4 regions of the Paenarthrobacter sp. NPDC091711 genome follow, and region 1 is predicted to be linked to each of the others. Evidence: riboswitches for the same ligand, from Rfam matches in the RefSeq annotation. Region 1 holds a riboswitch; each other region holds the start of a gene.
The links. A riboswitch is a leader RNA that binds a small molecule or an ion and turns the genes downstream of it on or off. The one in region 1 is predicted to bind S-adenosylmethionine.

Region 1 (7,444 bases):
GGGCAGGGTGGCCACGATGATCGCGGCGAGCGTCAGCACCGTACCCAGCACCGTGGGCAAGGCGACCACTGCGCCGGGACTGGGGATCACGACGTCGAGCACCAACGAGCCCACCAACTGCCCGGCGATCATGCCCAAACCCGTGATCAGGACGCCAAGGCTGCGGACCAGCAACGCCGCCAGGCCGATGAAGAGGCACCCCATGGGGCCACCGAGGTAGTACCACCACTCAGCGGGCAGCGGATTTCCCGGCCCCGCCACGGCCAGCTTGATGATCCACGCGATCCACAAAATGGCTGACCCGGCAATGAAGTTCACCAGCGTGGCGGCGATTGGCGTCCCATAGTGCACGGTGGCGGTTCCGTTCATTGCCTGCTGGAAGCTCATGAAGAAACCGGCGGCCAACGGCAGCAGGATGGGTAACACGAGCGAGGCGATGTCGGCGTCGCCGCCGAACCGAGGTGAAACAGCCCAGGCGACGGCGGCCACGGTGAGGACGCTGCCCAGGATCCGGACGCCGGTGATGGCCCGTTTACCTCCCGGGCCGATTCCCATGCGGTCCACAAGCAGGCCACTGAGCGTTTGTCCGGTGACGGCCGCGACGGTGAACAACGCAACACCCAGCAGTGCCACAGTGAACGACTGGGCAAAGACAAACAACGCGCCGATGGCACCGGCCATGACATAGAAGCGGGGAAAACTACGGTTCCGGACGGCAGGAATGATCCGCTGCAGGCCGGCCCTGCCCCGGGGTGTGGCCAGAGAAATAGCACTGATGAGCAGGAGCCCTGTGGTGAAGCTCACCACAGACGCGGCGATGCCGTCGTCCAGTTTCGCGCCGAGAGCCCCGTTGATCCTTGCTTGGAGAGGGATGACCAGGCCGGTCGCTACGGCAATAGGGAGGCCAATGACCAGCGGGAGGGTGGGACGGGGAGAAGGCTGCGGCACCGTCACCACACTACTTCAGGCATCATTGCTGTATGAGCAACCCCGAAATTGAAGAGATCCCCATCCGCGACGACATGATCCGCCTGGGCCAGCTGTTGAAGCTCGCCAACTTGGTGGAGGACGGCGTTGAAGCCACGGAGCTCATCAAGAACGGCTTGGTTAAGGTCAACAACGAAATTGACGACCGCCGCGGACGCCAACTCCACGTCGGCGATACCGTCACCGTCAACGGCCAGACGGTCCGGATCACCACCGCCTGATGTCCCCCGCTAGTCAGTGAGGACCTTGTGGGTGAGGAATTCGCCCACGTGTCCGATCTCCTGCTGGTTGATGCCGTGCCACATCCCCGTGTAGAGCACTTTGGTGAGGTCAACGTGCTTTCGTACCCACCCCATGGTGTATTCGATCTTGTCCTGGGTGATCACGGGGTCCTGCTGGTCACGGCCCCAGAACATCGGCAACGTTCCATCCAGTTCATCGTCCCGGAAGGCGGCGTCAGCGCCGGCGTCGATCACAAAGCCTGACAGCCCGACGACGGCGGCGAAGTCCGCGGGACGGTAGCGGAGCATGGTGGTGGCCATGGCCATGCCCATGGAGAAGCCCAACAACGTCACTGACGAGTGGTTCGCTTTGACCGTGTCCAGCCATTCAAGGGCGTACTCGGCCGCTTGCTTCACGGCGTCCAGTGAGTAGTCGATGGATGCTGTCAGGGGGAACCAGGTGAAGCCCGGGCCCATGGGCATCGGCGCGCGAAGGGCAGCTACTACAAAGCCTTCGGGAAGCAACCCGGCCAAGCTGAAGAGGTCGTCCTCGTTGGAGCCGTAGCCGTGCAGCAGGACCAGGAGGGGCTTGCCTGCGCGTTCGGCTTCGTCGTGGGACCACAGGACAACGGGGGCTGGAAATGAGGGTGCTTCAGTCATGGGTCCATTCTTGCAGTTACCCACAAGTAACAACCTACGGTGGCGTAGGGTCGACGTCACGGTGCAGGATATGAGCGTGAGTGAGAACAATCCTTTACTGAAGCCGGGCGAGCCTCTACTGAAGCCGGACGAGCCCGTTCAAAAGCACCCATGGACCCGCTATGTGGCCTTGGGTGACTCCTTCACCGAGGGCATCGGCGACCCCGAACCCAGGAACCCCGGCGGTCACCGTGGGTGGGCGGATCGGGTGGCCGAGGAATTGGGCCGCGGTCAAGAGGACTTCGCCTACGCCAACCTTGCCATCCGCGGCAGGCTCCTGCAGCAGATCATCGATGAACAAGTGGGCCCCTGCTTGGAACTGCAGCCGGACCTGGTGTCCATTTCGGCTGGCGGCAATGACCTCATCCGCCCAGGCGGCGATCCCGACCTGTTGGCCGAAAAGCTCGACGCCGCCGTAGCTGAGCTGAGCTCGGGCGGCGCTACCGTGGTCCTTTTCAATGGTCCGGACACGGCAGCATCGGTCCTGGGGCGTATCCGCGGCAAGGTTGCCATTTACAACGAGAACCTCCGGACAGTGGCCGCACGCCACGACGCCATCATCGCGGACATGTGGTCCTTGCGGCAGTTGTCGGACCCTCAAATGTGGGATGCGGACCGCCTGCATTTCTCGCCGCTTGGCCACCACACCATCGCCATGATGGTGCTTGAAGCACTGAACGTCCACCACACGCTTGAGCCCTTGCTGCCTAAGTCCCTGCCGCCCCGCACCTGGCGTGAGGCAAGGTCATCCGACCTCGTGTGGGCCCGCGAGTACTTTGTTCCGTGGGTGATCCGGCGGCTTCGGCACCAGTCCTCCGGCGATGGCATCACTCCAAAGCGTCCGACGCCGGGACCCGTCTTCGGCTCTACCGGCACCCTCCTGCCGCGCCGCTGACGTGACGCCCGTTCCTGCACCTGGGGAGACTATTCGGCGGACGCGCCTCCGGCGGCAACAGTTGCGGGCTCCCTACGCCGCAGGGCCCGGGGAGGTGGTCCGCAACCTCCTGGCCGTCCAATCACAGGAATTCCCCTATGCGCGGTGGACGCTCTCGCAAAGAAGCTCCCCCAATCATTCGTCCATGGTCACGGCCTCGGATGTTGAGCAGGCCGTAGCTGATGGAACCATTCTGCGGACACACATCCTGCGCCCCACCTGGCACTTTGTGCACCGGGACGACCTCGGCTGGTTGATGGGATTGTCCGCAGATCGCCTCCACCAGGGCAACAAAGGCATGTATCGCCAAACAGGAATCGATGAGGACGCTGCTGCAAGGAGCGGCCAAATCATGGCTGCGGCAGTGGCGGACGGGGCCCACAAGACACGCGAGGAACTGGCCCAGGTCCTGGGAGAGGCGGGCTTCCCCAGCAAGGGCCTGGGCTTCATTTACCACCTCATGCATGCCGAAATCAGCCGCGTCCTGGTCAGCGGCTCCCCCGTCCGATCCGCAGGGGGTGCCCTGAAACAGACGTACGCCCTGTTCGAGGAACGCGTTCCCGGTTTCCTCGCCGCACCGTTGGCCGGGGAGGATCGTGAACAGGCGCTTGGGCAATTGACGCTGCGGTACTTCAGCAGCCGGGGCCCCGCAACCGTGAAGGACTGTGCGGTGTGGTCCGGGCTGACCATGAAGGACGTGAAGCGTGGCATCCAGGTAGCCCAGGACATCTCTCCCGGCAGTTTGGGCACCCTTCTGCTCGATGGGCTTGAGTATTATCTGGCTGCGGAGGAAGTGGCCACCCTCGCCAGCGGGGACCCCTCCTGGACGACTGAGGATCCTGAGCTCCCCCGCATTGACCTCATCCAGTGCTACGACGAGTACGTGATGGGCTACTCGCAGTCCCGGCACTTCCTGGGCGGAACGGCGCCCTACTTCCCCGAGGACAACGGACCCATGCACGTGGTCCTGTTGGATGGCAGGTTGGCCGGATGGTGGCGTCACGGATTCTCCGGCGGGGCGTGCGAGCTGGACGTGCGAATGAACCGGCCTGCCACTGCGCAGGAGCAGGCCGCCCTGCAGGCCGAGGTGGATCGTTATGGCCGGTTTCTGGGCATGGACGTCACGCTGGTGTGACGTGGCGGGAACGGTCCAAGGGCACAGGACTAAGCTGGGGTGAGACCTAGGAGGCCTGCACTGTGAACAATCTGATCTTCTGGATCATCGTCTGCTCGTGGCTGATTCCACTCGGAATCCGCATGTACAACCGCTCCCGGGCGCGCCGGATCCAACACGGAGACTTCCGCGCCCCCGAGTACCCGCAGCAGAATCTGCCCGGCCCAGGCTACCCGCAGCAGGACTACCGGGGGCAGGATCACCCGGGACAGGGCTACCCCGGGCAAAATTACCCGTCGCAGAATTTCCCGTCGCAGAGCTCCCCGGGTCAGGGATACCCAGGCCAGAGCTATCCGGGTCAGGGCTATCCGGGCTATCCGTCCGAGCCGGCCGTCATCCGCCCGGTGGATGACGCGCCGCAGTCCGGGCCGCCGTCGAGCCCGTCATCCCCCAGCACGTTTCCCGCAACGAACGGTTCTGAGCCGCAGGGATACCGGGCGCGCAAGCTGGCAGAGCTGGACGCGAAGTTCAGCAACGGCGAGATCGCCATGGAGGATTACATGAGGCAGCGCGGCGACATCATGAACGGCTAAAGCTTAGGCAAAAAATGCTTCGCGGAGCTGCTCGGAGAGCTGGCCGATTTCGGTGAGGAAGCCATCGTGGCCAATCGGAGCCTCAATGACGTGAACCGGCACTTCGCCGGGGAGCGCTGCGGCCAGTTCCCGTGATTGAGCCGGGAAGTAGAGCCTGTCGCTGTCCACGGCCGCCACGAAGAACTCAGCCGTAGCACCGGAAAGCGCCGTTTCCAACGAGCCGCGACCCCTGGTGACGTCGTGGGACATCAATGCCTCGGTGATGGCGATGTAGCTGTTGGCGTCAAAGCGGCGGACCAGTTTGGTTCCTTGGTGGTCCAGGTAACTTTCCACTTGGTAGCGGCCGCGCTCGCCCAATACGGCGGCCAGCGGAGTCTCCTGGTGCTGGGCTTGCCGGCCAAAGCGGACGTCCAGCTCCAACGCCGAGCGGTACGTGATGTGGGCGATGCGCCGGGCCAATGCCAAACCGTGCTCGGGCGCGGTATCTCCGTAGTAGTCGCCGTTGTTGAAGTTCGGGTCCTGCTTGATGGCAAGGGTTTGGGCTTGGGCGAAAGCAATCTGCTCGGCCGTGCTGTAGGCGCCCACCGAAATGACGGCACAACGTTTTACCCTGTCTGGGAAGGTCACAGCCCACTCAAGGGCGCGCGCGCCACCCATGGATCCGCCCAATACGGCGTGCCAGGCCTCGATTCCCAGGGCATCGGCGAGGCGCGACTCAGCCTCAGTGCTGTCGCGCAGGGTGACCAGCGGGAAACGTGAGCCCCACGGGCGTCCGTCCGGAGCTTCTGATGATGGGCCGGTGCTGCCGTAACAGCCGCCCACGATGTTGATGGAGATGACAAAGAACTTGTTGGTATCGATGGTGGCACCGGGACCAACGAGTTGCTCCCACCATCCTTCCTCGTCAGTGGCTCCGCGGGCTACATGCGTACTGCCAGTGAGTGCGTGCTGGATGAGCACCGCGTTGGAGGCATCGGCGTTCAGCTGCCCCCAGGTCTCATAAGCGAGAACGACGTCGGGCAGGAATCCGCCGGCTTCGAGTTCCAGCGGACCGACGCCGGCGTACTTGACGGTTCCGTCTTCTTCTCCGGATTTTGGAAGGGCTGTAGCAGTAATGGTCATTCCTTTGACACCTTAACCTCGCGCTTGCCCGTCGCCTTGCGTGCGAACAGGCCAGGTCTTCACCCGGGGCACCCCACCGCGGAGGAGGGTTGCCGGCCAGCAAGCCGGGGCTGTGTGCTGGCACTCATGACCTAATACGACGAGTCTAGGAAACACAGGGGGGTTATGGCGAAGAATGTGACAACAGTGTGACGGTTTGAGGTCTCTTCGTTCACGAACCAGGGCCCGGAACTGCCGCCCGGCGAATAATCGTCGGCGCGGGCGGCAGCCGGGTCAGTGCTTTGGGCGCGAGGCGTCAGGCGCCCTTGGCTGCCCGGAATCCGGCTTCGAGGTCCGCGATGATGTCATCCACGTGTTCGATGCCCACGGACAATCGGACCAGGCCGGGGTTGACGCCTGCAGCGAGCTGCTGTTCCACCGTCAGCTGGCTGTGCGTCGTCGACGCCGGGTGGATGACCAGCGAGCGGACGTCACCGATGTTGGCAACGTGCGAGTGCAGCTCCAGTCCGTCCACGAAACGCTTACCGGCTTCCACGCCGCCCTTGATGTTGAAGGCAACAATTGCCCCCGTGCCCTTGGGGCCGTACTTCTGGCCCCGCTGGTACCAAGGGCTGGATGGCAGGCCCGCATAGGCGACCGATTCGACGTCGTCGTGGCCTTCAAGCCATTCGGCCACCTTGGTGGCGTTGGCAACATGACGTTCCACGCGCAGGCTCAGTGTCTCCAGTCCTTGGGCGATGAGGAAGGCATTGAACGGCGACACAGCCGAGCCGAGATCGCGGAGCAACTGGACACGGGCCTTGAGGATGTAGGACAGGTTGGCACCCAGCGCACCGTCCTTGCCCAAATCCCGGGCGTAAACGAGCCCGCTGTAGCTGGGGTCCGGGGTGTTGAATCCGGGGAAGCGTTCCGGATCCTTGCCGAAGTCGAAGTTGCCGGAATCCACAATCACACCTGCGATTGCGGACCCGTGGCCGCCCAGATACTTGGTTGCAGAGTGGACCACAATGTCCGCGCCCCACTCGATGGGACGGATGAGGTACGGCGTTGAAAGGGTGTTGTCCACGATCAGGGGCACGCCGGCCTCGTGGGCGGTGCGTGCGATGCCCTCGATGTCCAGAACGTCCTGCCGTGGATTGGAGACAACCTCGCCGAAGAACAACTTGGTGTTCGGCTGGACGGCGTCACGCCACTGGTCCAGGTTGTCCGGGTCTTCCACGAAGGTGACGGAGATGCCGAACTTCTTCAGGGTGTGTGCCAGCAGGTTGTAGGTGCCGCCGTAAAGGCTGGGGCTGGCCACAATGTGATCGCCCGCTTCGGCAATGTTCAGGATGGCAAAAGTCTCCGCTGCCTGTCCGGAGCTGAGCAGGAGTGCACCCAATCCGCCTTCAAGGCTCGCGACCCGCTGCTCCACGGCATCCTGCGTCGGGTTGCCGATGCGCGTGTAGATGGGAGCCAGCTCGGCCAGGGCAAAACGGTTGGCAGCGCTCTCGGCGCTGGGGAACACAAAAGACGTGGTCTGGTAGATCGGCAGGGAGCGCGCTCCGGTGGCGGAGTCAGGCTCCTGACCTGCATGGATCTGGCGGGTTTCGAAAGACCATCCTTGGGACATGGAGTTCTCCTGTTCGTGGCGCATGGGATTGGCAGGCAATGTGGTGCAGCTGAGCTGGGGCCAGTCTAGGAACTGTCCGGAAGCTAAGACAGCTTTATGACGCCGGTGGAATCAACTGGTCTCTTCGCGTCCTTCCATGACGCTCAGAGCGAAAGTTATACA
Region 2 (7,444 bases), on a different contig from region 1:
CTGATGTCAGCAGCGGAGATCGCCGCCGTCGCATCGATCTGGCCGGACTGCAGGCTGCCCGTGCGGTTCCCTGCCTCAGGAATGATCTTGAAGGTGACAGTGTCCAGGTACGCCTCGCCCTTGTTGCTGTTGGTGGCGGCGGGCCAGTTATAGCCCGCACGGCGCTCCAGGACAGCTTCCTTGTCCACGGTGTAGCTCTTCACGCTGAACGGGCCGGAGCCGGAGAACTTCCCGGCGCAACGGTCAGCTTCGGAAAGCGTGGCAGATGCCGGAGACAACAGGCCGAGCGTGAACGTAGACGTTGCCTGGAGGAATTGTGCGTTCGGCTTGGAGAAGTCCACCACCACTGTCTGGGGATCCTTCACGGTGATGGCGCTGACGTCGCTCAGGTAGGTGGAGCCCAGCGTGGCTTTGGCACCAAGTGCTTTGATGGCCTCGAAGTTGGTCTTCACCGAGGCAGCATCAATCGCAGTGCCGTCAGCGAAGGTGGCACCGCTGCGGAGGGTAAACGTGAAACTGGTGGCGTTCGTATTGGTTTCGAACTTCTCCGCCAGCCACGGAACGATCTCGCCCGTCTTCGGATCCTGCGACGTCAACGACGACACTGTCTGACGGGCAATCGCGATCGCATCGTTGTTGCCCACCTGCTGCGGGTCAATGCATCCGCGGTCAACGGACACCGCGAAGTTCAGGTTGCCCCCGGAGACCGGGGTGGTGTCGGCACTTTGCTGGGTGCCGGCGTCGGCCCCTCCAGCGCAGGCTGAGGCCAGGAGCGCAAAGGCTCCCAGGACGGACACGACGGCGGCGGGTTTCCGCAGCTTGCGCGCTGCGGTTGGGTTGGGGACGCTCATGCGACTTCTTCGCTTTCAGTGAGTTGGGTGCTGGTGAGTGATCCGCGGCGGGTCAGCGGGGCGCGGAGGCCGAGGTTTTCGCGGAGGTTGGTGCCCTCGTATTCGGTGCGGTAGACGCCGCGGTCCTGCAGGCGGGGAACCAGTTCGTTGACAATGTCGTCCAGCCCGCCGGGCACAAGCCAGGGAGTGATGTTGAAGCCGTCAACGGCGCCGGTGTGGGCGTACTCGGCGAGTTTGTCCGCTATGTCGTCGTACGATCCCACCAGGCCGCGGCCGTTGAGCCGGGAACGGGCAGCAACGAACTGGCGGATCGACTGGCCGTTTTCCTTGGCATCCGCACGCCACTGGGCGGCGAGGTCCTTGGCGCTCTTCCCGTGGAAGGCGTTGCCGCGGGTGGGGTTGGTGACGTCCACAAGGGGGTCAATATCCGGCAGCGGACCGTCGGGGTCGTATTCGGTGAGGGTGCGTCCCCAGAACTGTTCCAAGTAGGCGATGGCCGTTTCCGGACCCACTTGCAGCGAGCGGACCCACTGGTGCTTTTCCTCGGCCTCTGCCGCGGTGGCACCGAGGATGAACTCCTGGCCGGGGAAGATCTTCACGTCATCTGCCGGACGCCCGGCTTTAAGGGTGCGGGCCACAATGTCGTCGCGGAACTTCTTGGCGTCTTCCAGTTCCGGATGTGCCGAGAAGATCACGTCCGCGTTCCGCACGGCGAAATCGCGGCCGTCCGGCGAGTCCCCGGCTTGGAACAAGACCGGGTGCTGCTGGCTGGAGCGCGGCAACCTGCCGGTGATTTCGACGTCGAAACTCTTATCCTGGCGTTTGACCGTGGCGATGGCGTCCTCGCGGAGCCAGCGTGGATCATTCCGGGACCCGGCGATTGCGCCGTCAGCCCAGGAATCCCAAATAGCCTTTGCTGTCTGAACGAACGCTTCGGCCCGGACGTAACGGTCCTCGTGCTTGAGGAACCCGCCGCGCCTGAAGTTGGCGCCGGTCCATGCGTTGTCCGTGGTGACGATGTTCCAGGCCGCGCGGCCGCCGGACAGCAGGTCCAGGCTTGCTAAGCGGTGGGCAAGGTCCGCGGGATCGTTGTACGTAGTGTTCTGCGTCGCCACCAAACCGATATTCGTGGTGATGGCTGCGAGCGCGGCGAGGGCGGTCTGCGCGTCGGGACGGCCCACAACATCCAGATCGTGGATCTTTCCGAGGTGTTCCCGGAGGCGGAGTCCTTCTCCGAGGAAGAACGCGGAGAAGAGTCCCCGTTCAGCTGTCTGGGCCACCCGGCGGAATGACTCGAAGTCGGTTTGCGAGCCGCTCTGCGCGTCCTTCCACACGGTGGTGTGGTTGACGCCTTGGAAGAAGACGCCAAACTGGATCTGGCCGTTGCCTGCGATGCGGTGATGGTTGGTCATGTTTCTGCTCTCTGAATCTGGCTCTGTGAGTGGGCTCTTGGCGGCGGGCGTTGGTCAGCCGGCGTCAGGCCGCGGCAAAGCGGTTGGCGGGACGGGGAAGACCGAAGGTTTCACGGAGTGTGGCGCCCGGAAGCGGCGGCACCACCAACCCGCTGCGGTGCAGTTCGGGGAGCACCTTGTTAGCCAATTCGGGAAGGTCCACATCCAGTACCGCTGGCTTGAGGCGGACGCCGTCGGCCGCTGCGAACAGCGTGGTGAGCAGTTCCACTAAGCCTTCGGCGCTGCCCACGTAGCGGGCACCGCCCGTCCACTCTTCGTACGAGTCCAGTTCGGCCAGACGGTCCTCCGCGGTCTGCCCCCGGGAATCGAGGATGACGTCCAACTCCACCAAGGTCCTCGGCGCACCCGCAGATGCTGCCGCTTGGGCAGCTTGCGGGAGGTCGTCCGTGGTGTCTGCGGAGATCAGGGCAACATCAGCCTCGACGGCGGGAATCAGCTCAGCGGGCGCGAACACCACGAGCTGCCCTTGGAGTGGGCGCGGGATGATGGACGGTCCCTTGACGGAGAAGCGTCCACCGTCAAAGTCGGCGTAGTGCAGCTTGTCCCGGTCCAAGTACCGGCCTGTGGCAACGTCACGGATCACCGCGTCGTCTTCCCAGGAGTCCCAAAGCCGGCGGCTGGCTTGGACCACATCTGCGGCTTCGCTGACGGCCTCGCCTTCTGGCAACTGCGTGCGCCCTACGGAACGGGCTTCCTTGGCCAGGTTGTCCGCGGTGACCAGCCAACCCGCCCTCCCCAAGGAGGAGTAGTCCAGGCTGGCCAGCTGCGTGGCTACATGGAACGGCTCAGTGAAGAGCGTTCCGGCCTCAGGGACAAGACCGATGGACCGGGTGATCGGTGCTGCAAAGGCCGCGCGCTGGATCGCATCAATCCGGCCCGCAATCCCGGTGCTTCCAGGATCCACCACGCGGCTGTCCTTGAACGTGGCCGCATGGAAACCGGCGATGTCCGCTGCCTGGACGGTTTCACGGATCCGCTGGCCCCCCAATAGCGCCTGCGGATCATGGTGGGCCTTGCGCCACGACGCGGGGTGGGCTCCGTCGCCGTCGAGCTCCAACGCGATAACGCGGGAGCGGAATTCGGGTACAGGTGTGGAAGGCATGATTCTCTCTTTCAGAGGCCGCACAGCGGCTGGGACGACATTCACTTGCCGCAGATGCGGCCTGGTCTGTTTCCGGAGCACCCCGCCACGTAATGCCTGAGGGTTGCCGCAGCACGAGCCGGTCCTTGGCGTGCTGACTCTTGACCTGAACTTGAATCTAGGAGGCTGTCCAAGGAATGTACAAACCGCTGGACTTGCAGCGTCAAGGCGGGAAATACCACGTCAAAGGGCTGCTGGAATCGTCATTTTCGGGCTTTTGAAGGGTCGGTTGTGACGGCCCGTTTCGCCGGATTTCGCTGGATTTAGTCCGGTTGAGCGGGGTGACGGATCGGCTTTGGGCTCTGCGCGCGGCTCCGTAGTGTCGTGCCATGCCGAAGCCTCCAGTTACTCCCCTGTCCGTCCTTGACCTGAGCCCGGTGTCCGCCGGCCAGACTCCCGGCGATGCCCTGCGGAGCACCCTTGCCCTTGCCGCCGCTGCCGAGGCTTCCGGCTACTCGCGGTATTGGCTGGCCGAGCACCACCTCAACACCGGCGTTGCCGGATCAGCCCCGCACATTCTGGCCGGGTTGGTTGCCTCCGCCACCAAGACCATCAGGGTGGGCACCGCGGCCACTCTGCTGGGGAACTACCGGCCCCTTCAGATTGCAGAGAGCATTGGAACACTGGCCGCCGTGTTCCCGGACCGATTGGACTTGGGCTTTGGCCGCTCCGGCCCGCCCAAATCCCCCAGCGATCCGGCTCCCGGAGTGGTACCCGCTGACGCTTCGGAGCCCACCGATCGTGTGGTTGACGGACTGCTGATCCCCGCGCCGCGCCCCATCTTCGGTGCGGTCCTGCCCAGGAAGTTCCGGCTGCAGGGTGAACTGCTGGGTCGCTTCCCCGGTGATACAGACAACTTCGAGAACGATATCCAGGACATCATCGGATTTTTCACCGGCGACTACAGGACCAAACATGGTGAGGAAGTCACGGCTACACCCGCTCTCGGCCAGTCGCCCCAGTTTTGGATCCACGGGTCCACCGCCGGCCCCAGCGCCCGCTTGGCTGGCAAGTTGGGTATCCCCTTTGGCGCGAACTACCACGTGGCACCGGCAGGCGTCCTGGACTCCATCGCCGAGTACAGGGCTCACTTCGAACCCTCCGCGGCCTTGCGGGAACCGCGTGTGATCGTCTCCGCGGACGTGCTGGTAGCCCCGGACGAACGCCAGGCCCAGCGTTTGGCCCGCGGCTACGCGCACTGGGTCCACGGGATCCGCAGCGGCCACGGCGCCATCCCGTACCCGTCACCGGAGGATGCACTGGAGCTTTCCTTGGACGCCGAAGCCGGGGAGCTCATCAAGGATCGCATGGACACACGGTTCGTGGGCGACCCCCACCAGGTCAGCGAAGGACTCCGCACTTTGCAGCGGGCCACGAGTGCCCAGGAACTGCTCATCACCACCATTGCCCATGACCCCGCCGACCGGCAGAACTCCTACCAGCTGCTGGCCGAGGTATGGGGTCTCTAGCTTTTCCGATTTTCCAACCACCACCTAGATAAGGGAGCACCATGTCCATCGAAACCACCGCCCAGGAAACCGAAGCCCAGGAACCCGTCCAGGACACCCAGCTGATCACCGCCGATGCCGCCGCCAAGCTCATCGAAGAAGGCGCCCTGCTGATCGATGTCCGCAGCGAAGGCGGCCGCGCCAGCACCGGCGCAGTCCCCGGCGCTGTGGTGGTGAACCGCGAGCACGTGGATGAGGACTTCAGCCCGGAATCCGCCCACCGGCTGCCCCAGGTCACCGGCAAGGACCAGAAGATCGTGGTGTTCTGCGGCTCTGTAAACGGTTCACGACCCGTCGCGCAGAAGCTCCAGGTCCTCGGCTACGCCAACGCTGTCCATGTGGATGGCGGCTTCCCGGCCCTCCGCGACGCCGGCGTCCCCACCACGGCGCCCACCGCACCGCCCGCCGAAGCGGCACCGCCCGCCGCCACTACTCAGGCGTCCACCGAATCGGTGACTTCCGAGCGCTGAGTACCTGCCGCCGTCGGGCCTTCCGGCGTCAGCACCACAGCCGTCGTCGCGGCTTCCCTCCCGGAAGTCACGACGGCGGCACTTGTCTTTGTGCGGTCCCGCGCCTCGCGCAGCCAGTCGATTCCGCCGGCGAGCAAGGCGACGCCCAGCAAGATGCAGCACATGACGATGCCTTGGTGGAAGGCGTCCTTGGAGGCCTGGCCGGTGGCCGCGCTATGCGCTTGAAGGAACATTCCTGCTGCCGCGGCGGAGCAAAGCGCCGCAGCGAACCGCTGGCTGAGTTGGTAGAACCCTGCAGCCACTCCGGCGGCGCCCACGGGCGCATGGGCCAGAGTGAGTGTCTGGTTCGGCGCGACCACCAGGCCGGTTGACACACCTTGGAGAAGCCCGACGGCGGCCACCGCAAGAGCCGCTGTCCCGCCGTCGAGCCCCTGAACAAAAAGGTCCTTGGCAATCAGGCAGGCCAGACTGCCGAGAAGTGCATACACGATCCCGGCACGCCCATACCGGGCCACGAAACGCCAGCTGAAGCTGGACGCCAACAGCATGCCGGCTGCTTGCGGCGCAAGGATCGCCGCGGCCGCCAAAGGAGCCATCCCGGTTCCGGAGAGGAAATAGAAGGCGGTCACGGCCGCCATTCCGGCACCGACGCCAAACTGGCAGAGTGCCACCACTGTGCCCAGTGCGTAACCCTTGGATTTCGCCAGCGAGGCACTGAGCAATGGGGTTCGGCCACGCCGGTGGTACAGGATCTCCCAGCCGGCGAAGGCGAGGAGCGCACCGGCGCCGACAGCCAGCGACGTCACAGCAACAGTGCCCGCGCCGTAGATGGTGGGAATGAGTGATGCCACCACCACTCCGCCCAACAGCAACGCGCCCAAGATATCGATGGACGGCTTGGCGTTTCCGGGGTGTTTGCCTGCCGGCCGCGGGAGGAGCCGGAAGGCAAGTGGCACCAGGATCAGCACCAAGGGAACGTTCGCCAGGAACAGGATCCGCCATCCGATTCCGGGGTCGCCCAGTGAGAGGACCAGTCCCCCGATCAGTGGTCCGCATACTGCAGCGGAACCACCGGCGGCGGCATAGGCGCCCAAGGCCTTCGCGCGGTCGTGTCCCTGATAAATGTCCTGCAGGAGTCCGAGAACCTGCGGGTTCAGGGTGCCCGCGCCGAGTCCTTGGAGGAGCCTGGCGATGATGACAAGCGAGGGGTCGGTGGCCAGTCCACCCACAAGACTGGATGCGCCGAAGACCGCAATGCCGGCGATGAAGAGCGTGCGCCGCCCGACGATGTCGCCCAGCCTGCCGGCGGGAACCAATGCGACGCCGAACGCCAGCGAGTAGCTGGCCAGGATCCACTGCACGGACCCGGAATCGGCGTGCAGGGAGGCGGACATCGCGGGAACGGCCAGGACAAACATCGACTGGTCCAGCAGCGTGATGAATCCGGCGCCCAGGCAAAGCCAGAGGGCGGAACGTTTAGCGTGATTTCCATGGCCCATGATTGTGGACTCTAGGCGGGTTCGGCCGGGGTCCGGGCATCGCGAGACACCCGGTTAAGGGGCGTTAATCCGGGTTACCGCCGGTGACTCGTTTATGACTCTTTGGGGCTTGTTCGCCGACGCTCCGGTCACGGAAGGACGCAGCGGGAAACGCTTTTTTGTGGGGCGATGTCCGCGTCTTAGCGTGGCCGCATGACCGTGTATGAATCAGTCCTGGACGCAATCGGCGGCACTCCCCTGCTTCGGCTGAAGCGGCTGGGCGAAGGTGTCCGGCCCCGCATCTACGCGAAGCTCGAGTTCCAGAACATCGGCGGGAGCGTGAAGGACCGGGCCGCACTTTCCATGATCCGGGCCGCAGAACGGGCCGGTTTGTTGGAGCCCGGCGGGACCGTGGTGGAAGGGACCAGCGGTAACACTGGCATCGGGCTGAGTTTGGTGGCCGCACAACTGGGCTATCGCTCGGTGATCTTCGCTCCGGCGGCCACGGCTGCTGAAAAGATCCG
Region 3 (7,444 bases), on a different contig from region 1:
GGTGGCCAGCAAATCATCGGAACCAGCGGGTGCGGTGGCATTGTTGACGACGTAATGAAGCGGACGGCACGGCGAATAACCTACCGGCGTGCCGTCGTCGTTGGTGGCCAGGAACTTATACGAATCGTTGGTGGTGCCGGGCGCTGACGGCGAGGCCAGTGGGGCGTCCGCCTCCTCAAGTCCTGGCGGCGGCGTCTTCGGGTCACGCGGTGTTTCGGCAACACCGGGCGCGTTCTGCGGGGCGCCCGGAATGCTCAGGCCCGGGAACAGGGCGGTAATGCGGGGATCGCCCTGCAGGTACCCACTCACCAGAACAGCCACGACGGCGGCAATTGCGGCCATGAGGACGCCGCGGAGAACCCGCACCACTGCGCCACTGCGCCGGTGTTTTGGCGCGCGCGTTGTTTCCCGCTCCGGTCCACGGTTCTCCATTCCTGATGCCCTGGTCACGCGGGGCAGCGAGGAGGACGAACCCACATTACGGTCTGCGGCCCGAGCCGTCCAAACTTATGGGCAGTCCAAACTTAAATGATGGTTGCTCCGAACACCAGGCCCAGTCCATAGGTGGCGGCGGCCGCTCCCAAGCCAATGGCCAGCTGCCGCAGCCCGCGGCTCAACGGTGACGTTCCGGACAGCAAGCCGACCACGGCGCCGGTGGCCAGGAGCGCCAGGCCCACCAAAACCCCGGCCACCATCAAGGCCGCAATGCCCGTCATTCCGAAGATGAACGGGAGGATGGGCACGATGGCGCCCGAGGCGAAGAAGCAGAAGCTGGACAGCGCAGCGCCCCACGCCGAGCCAACGGATTCGTGCTCATCCGCGGGCGGTTTTTCAGGCTGCAAGGACAGGCTCGGATCGCAGTCGCAGCTGAACAATCCCATACGCTCGGCGGCGCGGTGTTCCGCGGCCTCGTGGGTCATGCCCCTGGCCAGGTACACCAGGACCAGCTCGTTGTGTTCGATGTCCAACGACGGCGCGGCCGTCAAGGTTGCCTGCGTGGGCAACGTGGCGTTAAGGAGTTCCCGCTGGGAGCGGACCGAAACGTACTCGCCCGCGCCCATGGACAGTGCACCGGCCAACAAACCTGCCACGCCACTCATCAGGACCACGGGGCTGGGCACACCGGTTGCTGCCATGCCCATCACCAACGAAAGGTTGCTGACCAGGCCGTCGTTGGCGCCAAAAACGGCGGCGCGGAATGTCCCGGAGAGCCTGTTGCGCCCACGCGTGGCCAGGCCCCGGACTACTTCTTCGTGAATTTGTTCATCGGCCACCATGGCAGGTGTTGCTGCAGGCTCCGTGCCATAGGGGGAACGGCCTTCGGCACGCTGGGCCAAGGCAAGCACAAAGACGGAGCCGAAGTTACGGGCAAGGAATCCCAGGAACTGGCTTCGGGTGGATGCTGCTTTGGGCATTCCGGCGTGCTCACCAAGGAGCTTGAGCCAGTGGGCCTCGTGCCGGCCTTCGGCTTCGGCCAAGGCGAGCAGAATTTGGCGTTCCTCACCGTCACGCCGCTGGGCAAGTTCGCGGTACACGGCGGCCTCGGCACGCTCGTCAGCCAGGTACTGGCGCCAGCGGCGGATGTCCGCGTGCGACGGCGGCGGGGGTTGGGTACCAGTGTTTTCGGCGGCTGCTGATTCGGGGGTGGGGTCCGGAGCGGGGCTCGACGAACTATGGGATTCCTGGTGCATCTGCACTTTGTCTCCTGTGCTGGGTGGGGTAGGTGCGGCCCCATTGCACGCCCCACACTACCGCTTATCCGCGCGGATTTTTGGCTGGTATTCCTTAACCGGAATGTTCGGTGCACCGTAATTTTCGGCGCTCCTTGACCCTTGCCTATGCCGGTGCTCAGATGGAAGGACAGGGGATTGGGGTCCTCCCACTCCTGGATTCCTGCATTCGGGTCAACGGGCTGAGCCGGCCCGTGAACACCGGCCCACGAGACGGAGGTTGCACCATGAACACCACCGAATCACACGCCAACTACCAGGAACGGACCACCATTGAGTCCGACCCCGCCTACGACTACGCCGAGGACCAGGAAGTGGACCAGCCCTGGGTTGAGGAAGTAGACGCCCCCGACGACGACGAACGCGTGGTCCCCATCGACGAAACCGAAGAGTTCCGTGCGGAGGACGAGGAAAGCTAGGCCGGATCTTCGTGGCTAAGTGTGAAGTGCCGCTGCACACCGCCGCGCCGGCCCGCCGCGGCGACAGTCACCGTTAGCGTCCTTGACACTTCACACCAACGCGTTGGCCGGACCGCGTGGGCCAACGCCTGCGCGATCAATTGCGGGTGGGGATGCCCGAAGCGCCCGGTTCGGGCCGTGGCGCCGTTCCCGGCCAGGATGGTCACCGTGCCCAGGAAGAGGTCGACGGCGGGAATCACCGCGACCGTGGTGGTGGCTGTTGTGTCTGGGGTGCTCACAATTGCTGGGGTGCTGGCTGCTGCCGGGGTGATATCGCCTTGGTACGGCAAGGGACTGCTCCTTGGTGGAGTGCTCTTGCCCGCTCGGTTGTCTCTGGTCCGGGACGGGCCGCTTCCTCATCCGAACCACCCGTGAACATGGGGTTGGTGCGTGGCAAGTCGGAGCTTGGCGCCACATCTCTTGAAGCTGGGACCACCCTACCCCATTGCTAGGGATACCCGTTGTGGGGCCTGGTGTGCGTGTTTGGGTGGGGTTTTGGGGCGCAGAGTGGGCCCCGCAACGCACCTGCCGGGTGGACGTTTCTCCTGGGGACAAAACAACGGCGGCGCCACCCCGGAAAGGGGAGGCGCCGCCGTCGTACTTGTCTCTTTTTACTTGTGGCTGCTGACCGGGTGGGCCTCAGGAGGAAGCTCTTCCGAGACGGCACCAGCCACTCGCTTGTCCCAGGCCTCGCGAACCGCGGGATCGGTGGGCGGGGTGAGCAGCGAAATCACTACGTAGGCGACGAACGAGGCTGCCAGGCCGAAGTAGATCGGCTCGTTGGCGTAGACGCCGTCCGCGCTCGGGATCGCTCCTACGGCGAAGAGGATCAGCAACGCGAGGGTCAGGACCGACCCGATGGCCATGGACCACGCCGCGGCGATTCCGGTTCCGCGCTTCCACACGAGGCCGCCGAGAATGGCTACCAGGAGGCCACCCACCAGGATGTCGTAGGCGATGGTCAGGGCAACCACCACGTCCTGCGCTGCCATGGAGATCAGCACGGCAACGATGCCGAGTCCCAGGACCCAGTAGCGGTTGGCCTTGACGTCGTGCTCGGGGTTTTCGGTGTCATCAGTGTTGATGGTCTTGCCGAACCAGCTGGCCACGAACGGGACGACGTCGGCGCGGGCCACCGTTGCCGCGGCGATCAGGGCGCCGGAAGCCGTGGACATCATTGCTGCAACAGCTGCAGCCATGACCAGGCCGCCGATGCCGACAGGCAGGATGTGGGTTGCGACCTCTGCGTACACCACGTCCTTGCCGAGGTTGGCGACGTCAATGTCCGGCAAGGCAACGCGGGCGGCCAGGCCGATCAGGGCGCCGGCGATGCCGTAAAGGATGCAGTAAACGCCGGCAGTTGCGCCGCCCCAACGGGCAACGGTGGGGGTCTTGGCAGTGAAGACGCGCTGCCAGATGTCCTGGCCGATCAGGAGACCCAGTGTGTAGACCACGAAGTACGTGATGATGGTCTGGATGCCGATGCCGTCAATCTGGAAGAAGCTTGCGTCGAGGCGCTCACGGATGCCGTCCATGCCGCCGGCTGCGTTCAGGACGAACGGGAGCATCAGGAAGAAGATACCCACGGTCTTGATGATGAACTGGACCTGGTCGGCCAACGTGATGGACCACATGCCGCCAATGGTCGAGTAGACAAGGACGATCGCGCCGCCAACGGCGATAGCCAGCCAACGCTCCCAGTCGAACAGCACCACGAAGATGGTGGCGTACGCGCCGGTGGACGTGGCACACAGCATCAGCGTGTAGGCGAGCATGACGATGCCGGAGGTCTGCGTGGCTTTGCTGCCGTAGCGGAGGCTCAGCATTTGGGAGACCGTGTAGATTTTCAGCCGCTGGATGGTCCCGGCAAACAGGAGGCTGAGCAGCAGCACGCCTGAGCCGATTGCCACCACAAGCCACATGCCAGAGATGCCGAACTTGTAGCCGAGGCCGACGCCGCCCACGGTGGATGCGCCACCAAGGACCACTGCAGCCATGGTGCCGGTGTAAAGGAAGGGTCCCAGGCGGCGGCCGGCCACCAGGAAGTCGCTGTTGTTCTTGGTGCGGGACTTGCCCCACCAGCCGAATGCCAGCATGGCGAGCAGGTACACCACCACGATTGCGATGTTTATAGCCGATGATTCCATGAACGGTCCTTGGAGCTGATGCACAGAGGTTGGGGTTTTCGACGATACTCCTGCGAAGCGACGAAGTCTCTGTGCTGACGATTGGAGATTGAGGAGGTGTTGTGTGCCTCACAGACAACACTTGTTGCCTATGAGGATATGTTGTGATGGGAGTAACAGTCAAGATCCTTTGGTCATGCTTCCGCGTATTCTGGCGTTCTTGGCCTGTCTCCCGGCTACTATTGCTCCAATGACAGGGCCACATGACAGGCCTGAAAGGTTCGTGAATGAAGGCTCTACCCGTTGAACCGAGCAATGTTCCAGTTGCCATCGGTTCCAGAATCCGCGCAGCCCGGCAAGCGCAGCGCCTCACTATTGAGCAAGTGGCGGACGCCACCGGACTGACCAAGGGCTTCCTCAGCCGTGTGGAGCGGGACCTGACATCGCCGTCGGTCGCTTCCTTGGTGACTCTGTGCCAAGTGTTGTCCGTGTCCGTGGGCGATTTGTTCGCGGCGCCGGAGACTCACCTAACCAAGCGCGATGACGGCCCCCGCATCTCCCTGGGTGGCCAGGGCATTGTGGAGCGCTTGTTGACCGCCCGCTCCGAGCGTCGCCTCCAGATCCTGCAGGCAACCATCGAGCCACGTGGCCGCGGAGAAAATGAGCTCTACGCCGTGGACTGCGACGTAGATGTACTCCATGTGGTCAAGGGCCGGATCAAGCTCATTCTGACCAACGAGGAGTACGACCTCGAAGAAGGGGACACGCTCTCCTTCCCGGGCCGTGAACCCCACACCTGGATCAACCCCACGGATGAAACCGTCGAGGTGTTGTGGGTACTGGTGCCGGCAGCCAGCCGCTAGCTTTGGCGCCACCCGCTGCGCTCCCTCCCGGGTACCTCTCGGTTTGGATCCGGGGGAGTGGGTTGAACCCTGGAAACCCGGGGCTCAGAGGTGCAAGGTTGCCCACCAACTGGGCGGGAGCGTCGCGACGCAACGCGAGAACCGCCTGAATCTCCGCAATCACCCTCTCCGGCTCGAACCAAATCACCTCCGGCGGGTACCTCAGGACGGAATAGCCGTTGACGGTAGAGGCGTTGTTTCGTGCCAAGTCGTTCCGCAGAGCCTTTCTGTTGGAGTGAAACGCGAAGCCATCCACTTCAACGATGAGGAATTCTTCGAGAAGAAAGTCCACGCGACCGATTCCAGGTACGGCTACCTGCGCCTCGAAAGCGATTCCATGTGTGCGAAGTAAGTGCTGCGCGTCGACCTCAACGATCGACTCTGCACGGAGATCGAGCTCATGGAGTGCCGTCAGTACCGGACTGGATCTGTCCCCGCGGAGCTGCTCCTTGAGCAGTGCCAGTGGCACACCGTGCAGGCGAATGGCCGATGTGGCCATGGCTGTGGTGCCGGGGGTTCCAGGCATGTCATCGCGTGAAGCACTACGTCCTCCAGCGCCGCCACTGGCAGGGTGGGGTGTGCCTCGAACCGGGCTGTCCTGTGCCGGATAAACCCGCTGCCGTGCCCATGATTGCAGGCCAGATGATGTTGGCTTGGAGCGGTTCTTAGCCAAAGCCCGAAGTGTTTTGCAGCGCTTGCACAGGACACAAGCGCGTTGAACCGGATGGCCGCGGCGAACTCCGGCTTGTGATCCTTGAGCATGTACACGCCCCGCCGCGGGCGGCTAGCTCCCCGGGATAACAAAGAAGCGACGTCTGATCGGGAGAAGCCTGCGCTGCGGAGTTGTTCGGTCCGGGCTACGCCGCCCACCTCTTGAAGGTATAGATAGATGTCCATGTGGCCAGTTCACCGACACTGGGCAGCTGGAGGAACGGCCCATTTCCCTTATGTGGGTAAGTGGCAATTGCGGTCCTCCCCAGTTGCTGACCCTTCCGTGAGCAGCCTGGGCTCGCTGGCCCCGGAAATCCGTGGGCTGACGATGCTCGGTGGTCACAAGGTAGGTCACCAACTGGGGAGGAGCGCGGCGAACGGATCAGGCGGTCAGCCCACGTGCACCCACGGCCGGCGTGTGATGTCCGGCTCGGCTTCCCTCAGCACTTCGCGGGTTACCGGTGCGATCTCTCCCTCGCCGAAGAACAGGAACTTGCTGAGATTGGAGATCGGGTTGCCCTCGGTCCACCGGAAGTAGATGTGGGGCATGAACCCCGTGACGTCCCGGATGTGGAGGAGCACTGCGGCCACGGTGTTGGGCACGTTGTTGCTGTGCACCTCCAGGATTTTGAACCCATGCCTGAGTTTGCCCACAACCTGGAGCTCCTGCTCGAAGTCCGAGCTGTCGTCCACAATGACCTCGATGAAGACGGCGTCGCAGTCAACGGGCAGGTGGCTGGCTTGCTGGGCGTGCTGGAGCTTCTCCCGGTATCGGCTGGCACTGAGGTGCTTGGGCTCGTGGGCGATGATGCGAACGGGTCCATCGGAAGCGTTTGCGGCGAATTCGAGGGCTTTCTCGTCCATCTTGATATGAGTGGCCCGGAGCTCGAAAGCGCGCCGCATGCGGGAGATGAAACTGACAACCATGATGGCCAGGATGAAGAGCGCGGCAATCTTCAGGCCGTCGGGGCGTTCGATCGAGTTGACCACTGTGGTGTAGACGAAGACGAGGGAGATCAGGCCGAAGCCAATGACCTGGGCGCGCTGTTTCCGGCGCCGCGCAGAGAGGGTCACCGCGATGGAGGCTGAGGTAATGAGGACCAGGACGCCAGTGGCATAGGCGCCGCCCTGGGCGTTGACGTCGGCCTGGAAAATGATGGTCACAATGAACGCGATAACCGTGAAGACCAGGACCAGGGGGCGGAGCGCCCGTGCCCACGCAGGTGCCATGCCGTATCGGGGCAGGTAGCGGGGGACGAGGTTCAGCAGGCCGGCCATGGCGGAGGCGCCGGCAAACCAGAGGATGGCGATGGTGCTGACGTCATAGATGGTTCCGAAGCCGTCGCCGAGGAATTTGTGCGCAAGGTAGGCGAGTGCACGGCCTTCGGCTTTGCCGCCATCCTGGAATTCGGCGGCGGGGATCAGCATGACGGTGGTGAAGCTGGACGTGATGAGGAACGAACTCATGATGATGGCCGCGGTGGTGAGGAGCTTGTGGGCTCCTTTGATCCGGCCTG
Region 4 (7,444 bases), on a different contig from region 1:
CTGTGGTTCACGCGCAGTCCGATGGTCTCCAGGCCCTTGGTCAGCACCCAGGCATTGAACGCGGACAGTGCAGGACCAGTGTGCCGCATGAGCTGCTTCACCGGGCCATCGATGAATTCCTTGGTGCCAAGGATCGCGCCGCCAAGAACGCGTCCCTGTCCGTCGATGTGCTTGGTGCCGGAGTACACGATCACGTCGGCGCCCAGCTCTCCACAGCGTTGCAGCAGGGGAGTGGCAAAGACGTTGTCCACCACTACGGTGGCCCCGGCAGCATGCGCCAGCTCGCTGACCGCAGCGATGTCCACGATCTCCTGCATGGGGTTGGACGGAGATTCGAAAAAGACCGCGGTAGTGGGCTCGGAGAGGGCTTCGCGCCACTGCTCCAAATCCGGGCCGTCCACGAAGACCGTGTGAACGCCCCAGCGCGGCAGGATCTCATTGAGGATCACAAAGCAGGAGCCGAACAAGGAGCGGGCGGCAACCACGCGGTCGCCGGCAGCCAGCAGGGCACCCAAAGCAGTGAAGACCGCGGACATGCCTGACGCCGTCGCAAAGCAGGCTTCGGTTCCTTCGAGCAGCCGCAGCCGCTCCTGGAAGGTTGCGACGGACGGGTTGCCGTAGCGGGAGTAAACGAAACGTTCGTCCTCACCGGTGAAGGCGCGCTCGGCGGCAGCGGCGGATTCGTAGACGAAACCGGAGTTCAGGAAAACGGCCTCGGACGTTTCCTGGAAATTTGTACGGTCAAGACCACCGCGGACGGCCTGGGTGTCGGGGCTCCAACCGGCGGCGTCGGGATTGAAAGTCACTTACTCGGTCCCCAAATTCGTCGGCAGGCCACGGTTCTTCCAACCGTTCACTGTGCGCTCGCCGTAGCGGTCCGGTTCTCCTTCAAAGCCCTCCAGGACGTTGTAGGCAGTGAAGCCGGCCTGCGTTGCGGCAATGGCGGCGGAGATGGAGCGCTGGCCGGAGCGGCACAGGAACACCAGCTCAACGCCGTCGTCTTCGGGGGCCTGCTGACGCAAATCCTCGATGAAGCGGGAGTTGGGGATACCGCCGGCAAGGTTCCACTGAATGAACAGGGGATCGTTCTCGGTGGCTTTGGTGTCCGGGATGCCGATGTGTGCCCACTCGCCCTCGGTGCGGACGTCCACCAGGATGGCGCCTTCTTCCAACTTGGCCCACGCATCGTGCGGGGTCAGGTCACCTGCGTAGCTCATGCGTGGCCCTCGAATGCTTCGTCGTCGTAGTTCTCCAGCTGGTCCACTGCGGTGGCAACGGCGGCATCGGCATTGGCGATGGCGGCGGGGAGCACGATTGCTTGGGCCACAATAACGTCCGTGCCGTTGAATGTGGCTGCCGGGCTGCCATGGAGCACATAGCCCTCGGCGAGGGCATTGTGGATCCGCTCGCAGAAATCACGGGTGTCCGGGCCTGTAATCAGGCGATAGGAAAGTTTTTCTTCAGTGGGTTCAGGCATAGCTGGTGCTCCTCAGTCACGCTTGCAGTTCGAGTTGTCGATACGCCGAGTAGTCACCTGAGGCACCCCGCCGGAGAGAGGGTTGCCGACCAGCAAGTCAGGGCTTTGCGCTGGTACTCATTACTCAAGAAAAACGTAACATCCACGGGCCTCGGGCTGCACTTGCGGGCTGTTGTCCGGCCGTCATGTTGCGTAATCGGAGGCCGCTTCCCTTATACGTGCTTCAGTGCACGCACTGCGGCGCCCACCGTGGGGAAGAAATGGTCGGGCGTGAACCGGGCTGCCGTGCCCAGCCGGATCAATTTGTCCTTGACAGGTCCCTTCAGTTCGGCGAACACGAGGTCCACACCTTTGCTGGCCAGCCATTCGTCCAGCGTGACGAGGTCATCCAGCGCGGTGGTGTCGATCCCGGTGATGGGCTCTGCGGCGAGGATGACGTGGGTCACCGGGTCCGCAGTCTCCTCCGGGGCCTCGTCCAACTGTTCCCGGACGAAGGCCGCCAGAACCTGCCCGTTGCCGAAGAAGAGAGGTGCATCGAAGCGGAGGATCAGAAGCCCGGGGATGCGCTCGGCGTCGGGGTGCCGCTCGAGGTCGTGATACCCGGGGAGCCCAGCTTCGGCTCCGAGTTCTGTCCGGTAGGGATCCCACGCCCGCCGAACAAAGTCCAGGAGTGCCAAGGCTATGGCTACGACAATTCCCTGCAGTACGCCTACGGTCAGAACTCCCAGGAAGGCTGCCAGCATCACCACCGATTCGCTCCGGCTCAGGCTGAGGAGCCGCTTAACGCCAGCGGGGTCTGCCAGGGCAATGGCCGCCGCGATGACGACGGCGGCCAAGGTTGCGGAAGGAAGGTACCCGGTAACTCCGGGAGCCAGCAACATGAAAGCAACAACCAGCACCGCGCCAACCACCCCGGTCATCTGGGACTTGGCGCCGGCGTCCACAGCCACAGGGGTGCGCGAGGTACTGCCGGAGACAGGGAATCCGCCCAGCAAGCCGGTGGCCGCATTGGCTGCCCCAAGGGCTGCCATCTCCCTGTTGCCCGAGACTTTCTTCCCTTCCTTGGCTGCCAGGGTTTGGGACAGGACGCCAGTATCCGCGAACGCCATGAGGGCAATACCGGCCGCAGCGGGAAGCAGCATCAGAGCGTCAGCCCAGCCTATGCCGCCGAGCGCGGGCATCGGCAGCCCCTGCGGCAAAACCCCGGTGACCTTGACGTCGTCGTTCAGGCCCCAAACGGCCGTTGCAACGCATGAGCCCACCACCGCCAGCAGGACGCCGGGCACCTTCCACTTCAGAAGTTTGGGGATCCAGATGAGCGCGAGTGAACCTAAGCCCAGCAGCAGCGCGGTGATGTTGACTCCGCCGCCCAGCAACCCGGTGGTGACCTTCGCGAGCTTTTGCCAGATGTCGCCGTCGGCCTCTATCCCCAGGAACGCCGGGAGCTGGGACAACGCCACCAGCAAAGCGATCCCGTTGAGGTATCCGAGCCGGATGGGTTTGGACAGCAGCCCGGTGATGGCACCGAGTTTCAGTGCGGAGCCCGCGAGCATGATCACCCCGATCAACACAGCCAACAGCCCGGCGAGTGCCACCGATCTTTCACTGCTGCCGGCTGCAAGCGGAACAATAGCTGCGGCGATCATCGGGGCAAGGGAGGAATCTGGTCCCAACACGAGAATGCGGGATGGCCCCACCACGGCGTAGACCAGCAACGGGATCACCGTGGCGTAGAGCCCGGTGACAGGGGGCAAACCGGCCGCCTGCGCGTAGGCCATGCCCGCAGGCACCAGCAGGGCGAACAGTGCAGCACCCGCCACGGCGTCGTGCCGCAGCCATTCGCGTTTGTACCCCTTGAGTGCCCAGACGCCCGAAAGGCGATCCTTGGCGGAAGTGCGGGTGGCTGAACTCATACAGCGATCATTGCGGACCCACGGTGTTTGCGGAACAAGGTGAACGCTGTATGTGGAAAATGCAACCATCATGAGTCCGGCCCAAATGTGACGTCCCGGGAGCATAATTGACCCAGTACGACCCCCTGTAACTTCGCATGAAATCAGGTCGCGGTGAACGGACAAAGCAGTTCTACACTCAAGCCCATGCTGCACTTTGGATGGTTCGTAGGCCACGGTTTCGGTGTTCAGGGCTGGGGGACTCCCGGCTATGGCCTGGGCTATGACTGGAAGAAACCCGCCCTGTATCAGGAGGCCGTCCGGGCGTTTGAACGATCCGGGTTGGACCTGTTCATCATTGAAGATTCCCTCACCGTTCCGGACACCTATGGCGGCACAGCCGAGGTATCCCTGGCGCACGCGTCGTTCGCCCCGAAGCATGATCCGTTGGCGTTGGTCCCTTACCTTCTCTCCGCCACCGAGCACCTCGGGATCGTCCCGACGGTCAGCGCCTCCTTCTACCCGCCTTTCACGGCCGCCCGGCTCCTGGCTACGCTGCAGCACTTCTCCGAAGGGCAGCTTGGCTGGAACGTTGTCACTTCCGGCAGTGACCTCGCCGCGCAGAACTACGGCCTGGACCAACAGATCGAGCATGACCTCCGGTACGAGAAAGCGGAGGAATTCGTCGACGTCGTCAGGCGGCTTTGGCGCAGTTGGGAACCGGGAGCCGTGCTTGAGGATGTTGACGCGGGGGTGTTCGCGGACCACAGCAAGGTGCACCCCATCAACCACCAGGGTGACTTCTTCAAGGTCAGGGGCCCACTGAACACTGCGCCTTTACCCGAGGAACCTGTGCTGGTTCAGGCCGGTGCTTCTCCCCGGGGCAAGGCATTTGCCGGCGGCAATGCTGACGTGGCCATTGCCCTGGCCCGTGGCGTTGACGGGATGAAGTCCTACCGGGACTCGATTCGCGCAGAAGCTGTGAAGGCCGGCCGCAATCCCGACGACGTCAAGGTACTTTTCGTCCTGAAGCCCACCGTTGTTGGTTCCCCGGCCGAGGCCGAGGAGTTGCGGGCCCAGAGGCGGGAACTCACCCAACGCGACATCGACAGCCAGTTGAACTCCATCTCCTACCTCTCCGTGATCGACTTCAAACAGTTCGACCTCGACGCTCCACTGCCTGAATTGAGCACCAACAGCAACCAGGGCACCCTGGAGCATTTCGCCAAGGCCGCACCTCCGGGTTCCACGCTGCGCCAGATCCTGCAGGCCCGCAGCGGCGGCGCGGGCGACTCGATCATCGGCACGGCAGGCGAGATCGCGGACTACCTGGAGTCGACAGGGTCCGAGGTGGGCGGCGATGGGTTCCTCTTTTCCGGCTTCGTGGACCCGGTGACGGTGCACAGCGTGCTGGACAAGCTCACGCCTGAACTACGGCGTCGCGGCCTGTTGAGGAAGAGTTACGGCAACGGCGGGTTCCGGCAGAACCTCTTGGACTTCTAATGGTGACCGGAACGCCGCTGACCTTGGTGATTGGCGCGGCTCCGGTGCGTGCTGTGGATGTGGCACGTGTCGCCGAAGACCCTGCGTTTCACGTGAAACTCAACCAAGATGCGTTGTCTTTGCTAGAGAAGTCGCGGAAAGTTGTGGAGGTAACAGCAGCCTCCGGGCAACGCGTGTACGGACTCAACACCCTGCTTGGCTCCGGCCGGGATACGGCAGTGGAGGAGAAGTCGCTCCTTGCCTATCAAGTCCAGGTAATCAGGTATCACAACAGCGGGGTGGGCTCGTACCTGGACCGCGCCGCCGCTCGGGCCGTGATCCTCACCCGACTGATCGGTTTCAGCCGCGGCGGCTCCGGAGTCCGACCCGAAACCGCTGTGTTTTACGCCGAAATGCTCAACCGAGGCGTGTTCCCCGCCATCCCGCGCGAAGGTTCGGTAGGCTCCTCGGATCTGACCCAGCTTGCCGCCGTCGCCGCCGTTGCCATCGGGGAGGGTGAAGCGTTTGGCGCGGACGGCACCCTGATTTCCGGTGCCAAAGCGCTCGCCGACGCCGGCCTGCAGCCCCTTGTTCCCGCGCCCGGTGAGGCCCTCGCCCTGGTCAGCGCAAACGCATACTCGGTGGGCGCCGGAACGCTCGCTTTGCTGCGGCTTCGGCACCTGGCCGAGCTGGCCGACGTCGCACTTTCCCTCTCGCTGGAAACGATCGCGAGGTACGACGGCGGCGGGAACCTCAGCCCGTTTTCGCCGGCAATCCAGGCAGCCAAGGCGGTGGACGGGCAGCGGGACTCGGCCGGCGCCGTGCGCCGCCTCTTGGGCGGTGGGTGGCTGGAGGATGTTCGTCCCGAAGCGTCCGTTCAGGATGCATTGTCCTTCAGGGCCGCGCCGCAAACTCACGGAGCCTTTCGAACCCTCGTGGCGCAGCTCGATGCTGCCTTGGAGGTGGAACTGAACGGCCGCGGTGACAATCCGCTGGTTGATGTCGAGTCCGGGGCCATGGTGTCCGGCGGCAACTTCCAACCGATGCAGCTGGCGCTCGCGTTTGAGGGCCTGCGGCTGGCGTTGGCGCACGTGGGAATTTCCAGTGAGCGTCGCATCGCCAAGTTGTATCCGCCGCAACGGGCTATCCGCGCCCGCCATCTGGAGTCGGCGTCCTCCGGGGAGGGCCTGGCTCAGGAGGAACTGCCCGGGCTGCTCTGGTATTCGGCTGCCGGACTGCTGGCCGAGCTCAGGTTCCTTGCCGCCCCTGCCACGCTGGGGGCGCCGACACTTTCTGCCGACGTCGAGGACCATTCAACCCTGGCCCCGCTTGCCTTGCAGCAACTCGAAAAGTCGGTGGAGGCCGCGGAAAAGCTCTTGGTGATCGAGGCGCTGACGGCCTCATATTTGCTGCTTGAGGCAGGAGCCGCGCAGCCGCTGGGAAAGGGGACCGGATTCGTGGTGGGTCGACTCGCGGACGTGCTCGCCCACCGGCCATCCGCTCCGGACTTGGTGGAACGGGCGCGGACGGAATTACGTGATGCCGTCGCCCGGGAATTTTCGGAGGCTGGGGAGAGAACGTGGTGAGTACAGTGATCCGCAAACATGGAGTGCACGCGGCTGTCTCCGTCCCTGACGGGCTGGACGCTTCAGTCCTGGACAAGGTGGGCAACACACCTCTGGTGACGTTGGAGGCGCTGGGCCGTGGTTTGGGCAGCAGCATCCATATCAAGCTTGAATCCGAAAACCCGGGCGGCTCCATCAAAGACCGGACGGCGCTGAGCATGGTCCGGGCGGCGGAAAAATCAGGAGAACTGAAGCCGGGCGCCACCATTGTGGAGAGTACGTCCGGCAATACCGGGATAGGGCTGGCCCTCATTGGTCACCTGACCGGACACCCGGTAGTGGTGGTTACCGGCGACACGATCTCCGAGGAGAAGCTCGCCGCGCTGCACAACTATGGCGCCCGCGTCATCCTGACCGACTGGAACGCGCCGTCGGAATCGCCGGAGAACGCCCGTGCTGTGGCAGCGCGGATTACCGCGGAGACACCCGGAGCGTGGCGGCCGATGCAGTTCGACAACCCTGCCAATCCTGCCGCGCACTATGAAACCACCGGGCCGGAAATATGGGAACAAACTGGCGGGTTGATCACCCACTTCGTAGCAGGCATCGGAACCGGTGGGACCATCAGCGGGAACGGCAGGTTCTTGAAGGAACGCGTGGCAGCCTCGCGGGCGGGTGGGCATCTGGAGGTTGTTGGTGCAGACCCCTACGGCTCCGCCTACAGCGGCGGACATCCGGGCGAGATCCTGGTGGACGGCGTGGGCAACTCCTGGCCCGAGCCCGAATGGCCTCAAGCCTTCGATCGCTCCATCGTGGACCGTTTCCTGCGCATCCCCAACGATGAGGTCTACACCACCGTTCACCGGCTCCTTGACGAAGAAGGGCTCGCGCTGGGACCGTCCTCAGGTCTCGCTGTCGCTGCGGCCATTCGCGTGGCACGGGCGGCGCCCCACGGTTCCGTGGTGGTGGCCATCGCGCCCGACGCCGGAACGAACTATATGAGCAAGGCCTTCAACCCGGTGTGGCTG

Region 2: it holds a riboswitch for S-adenosylmethionine, as region 1 does, so the genes downstream of both, ACIQH5_RS17175 (LLM class flavin-dependent oxidoreductase) here and ACIQH5_RS10115 (homoserine O-acetyltransferase) in region 1, are expected to answer to the same signal.
Region 3: it holds a riboswitch for S-adenosylmethionine, as region 1 does, so the genes downstream of both, ACIQH5_RS17470 (hypothetical protein) here and ACIQH5_RS10115 (homoserine O-acetyltransferase) in region 1, are expected to answer to the same signal.
Region 4: it holds a riboswitch for S-adenosylmethionine, as region 1 does, so the genes downstream of both, ACIQH5_RS15550 (DUF1737 domain-containing protein) here and ACIQH5_RS10115 (homoserine O-acetyltransferase) in region 1, are expected to answer to the same signal.

Annotation. Positions count from the first base shown of each region.
Region 1 is NZ_JBIVTF010000005.1:73,128-80,571, forward strand. It holds gene ACIQH5_RS10085 (DMT family transporter) at 1-957, opposite strand, end outside; gene ACIQH5_RS10090 (RNA-binding S4 domain-containing protein) at 981-1,208, shown strand; gene ACIQH5_RS10095 (alpha/beta hydrolase) at 1,218-1,868, opposite strand; gene ACIQH5_RS10100 (SGNH/GDSL hydrolase family protein) at 1,939-2,802, shown strand; gene ACIQH5_RS10105 (winged helix DNA-binding domain-containing protein) at 2,864-3,976, shown strand; gene ACIQH5_RS10110 (hypothetical protein) at 4,039-4,548, shown strand; gene ACIQH5_RS10115 (homoserine O-acetyltransferase) at 4,552-5,670, opposite strand; SAM riboswitch class IV at 5,686-5,802, opposite strand; gene ACIQH5_RS10120 (bifunctional o-acetylhomoserine/o-acetylserine sulfhydrylase) at 5,966-7,306, opposite strand.
Region 2 is NZ_JBIVTF010000012.1:116,914-124,357, reverse strand. It holds gene ACIQH5_RS17185 (ABC transporter substrate-binding protein) at 1-851, opposite strand, end outside; gene ACIQH5_RS17180 (NtaA/DmoA family FMN-dependent monooxygenase) at 848-2,263, opposite strand; gene ACIQH5_RS17175 (LLM class flavin-dependent oxidoreductase) at 2,328-3,425, opposite strand; SAM riboswitch class IV at 3,462-3,571, opposite strand; gene ACIQH5_RS17170 (LLM class flavin-dependent oxidoreductase) at 3,794-4,933, shown strand; gene ACIQH5_RS17165 (rhodanese-like domain-containing protein) at 4,975-5,442, shown strand; gene ACIQH5_RS17160 (MFS transporter) at 5,406-6,941, opposite strand; gene ACIQH5_RS17155 (PLP-dependent cysteine synthase family protein) at 7,134-7,444, shown strand, end outside.
Region 3 is NZ_JBIVTF010000013.1:48,844-56,287, reverse strand. It holds gene ACIQH5_RS17485 (matrixin family metalloprotease) at 1-366, opposite strand, end outside; gene ACIQH5_RS17480 (VIT1/CCC1 transporter family protein) at 525-1,691, opposite strand; gene ACIQH5_RS17475 (hypothetical protein) at 1,958-2,149, shown strand; gene ACIQH5_RS17470 (hypothetical protein) at 2,146-2,478, opposite strand; SAM riboswitch class IV at 2,495-2,614, opposite strand; gene ACIQH5_RS17465 (sodium:solute symporter) at 2,800-4,335, opposite strand; gene ACIQH5_RS17460 (helix-turn-helix domain-containing protein) at 4,602-5,177, shown strand; gene ACIQH5_RS17455 (endonuclease domain-containing protein) at 5,116-5,742, opposite strand; gene ACIQH5_RS17450 (APC family permease) at 6,318-7,444, opposite strand, start outside.
Region 4 is NZ_JBIVTF010000010.1:105,367-112,810, forward strand. It holds gene ACIQH5_RS15540 (O-succinylhomoserine sulfhydrylase) at 1-806, opposite strand, end outside; gene ACIQH5_RS15545 (rhodanese-like domain-containing protein) at 807-1,217, opposite strand; gene ACIQH5_RS15550 (DUF1737 domain-containing protein) at 1,214-1,477, opposite strand; SAM riboswitch class IV at 1,491-1,602, opposite strand; gene ACIQH5_RS15555 (SulP family inorganic anion transporter) at 1,690-3,390, opposite strand; gene ACIQH5_RS15560 (NtaA/DmoA family FMN-dependent monooxygenase) at 3,544-4,872, shown strand; gene ACIQH5_RS15565 (aromatic amino acid ammonia-lyase) at 4,872-6,437, shown strand; gene ACIQH5_RS15570 (PLP-dependent cysteine synthase family protein) at 6,431-7,444, shown strand, end outside.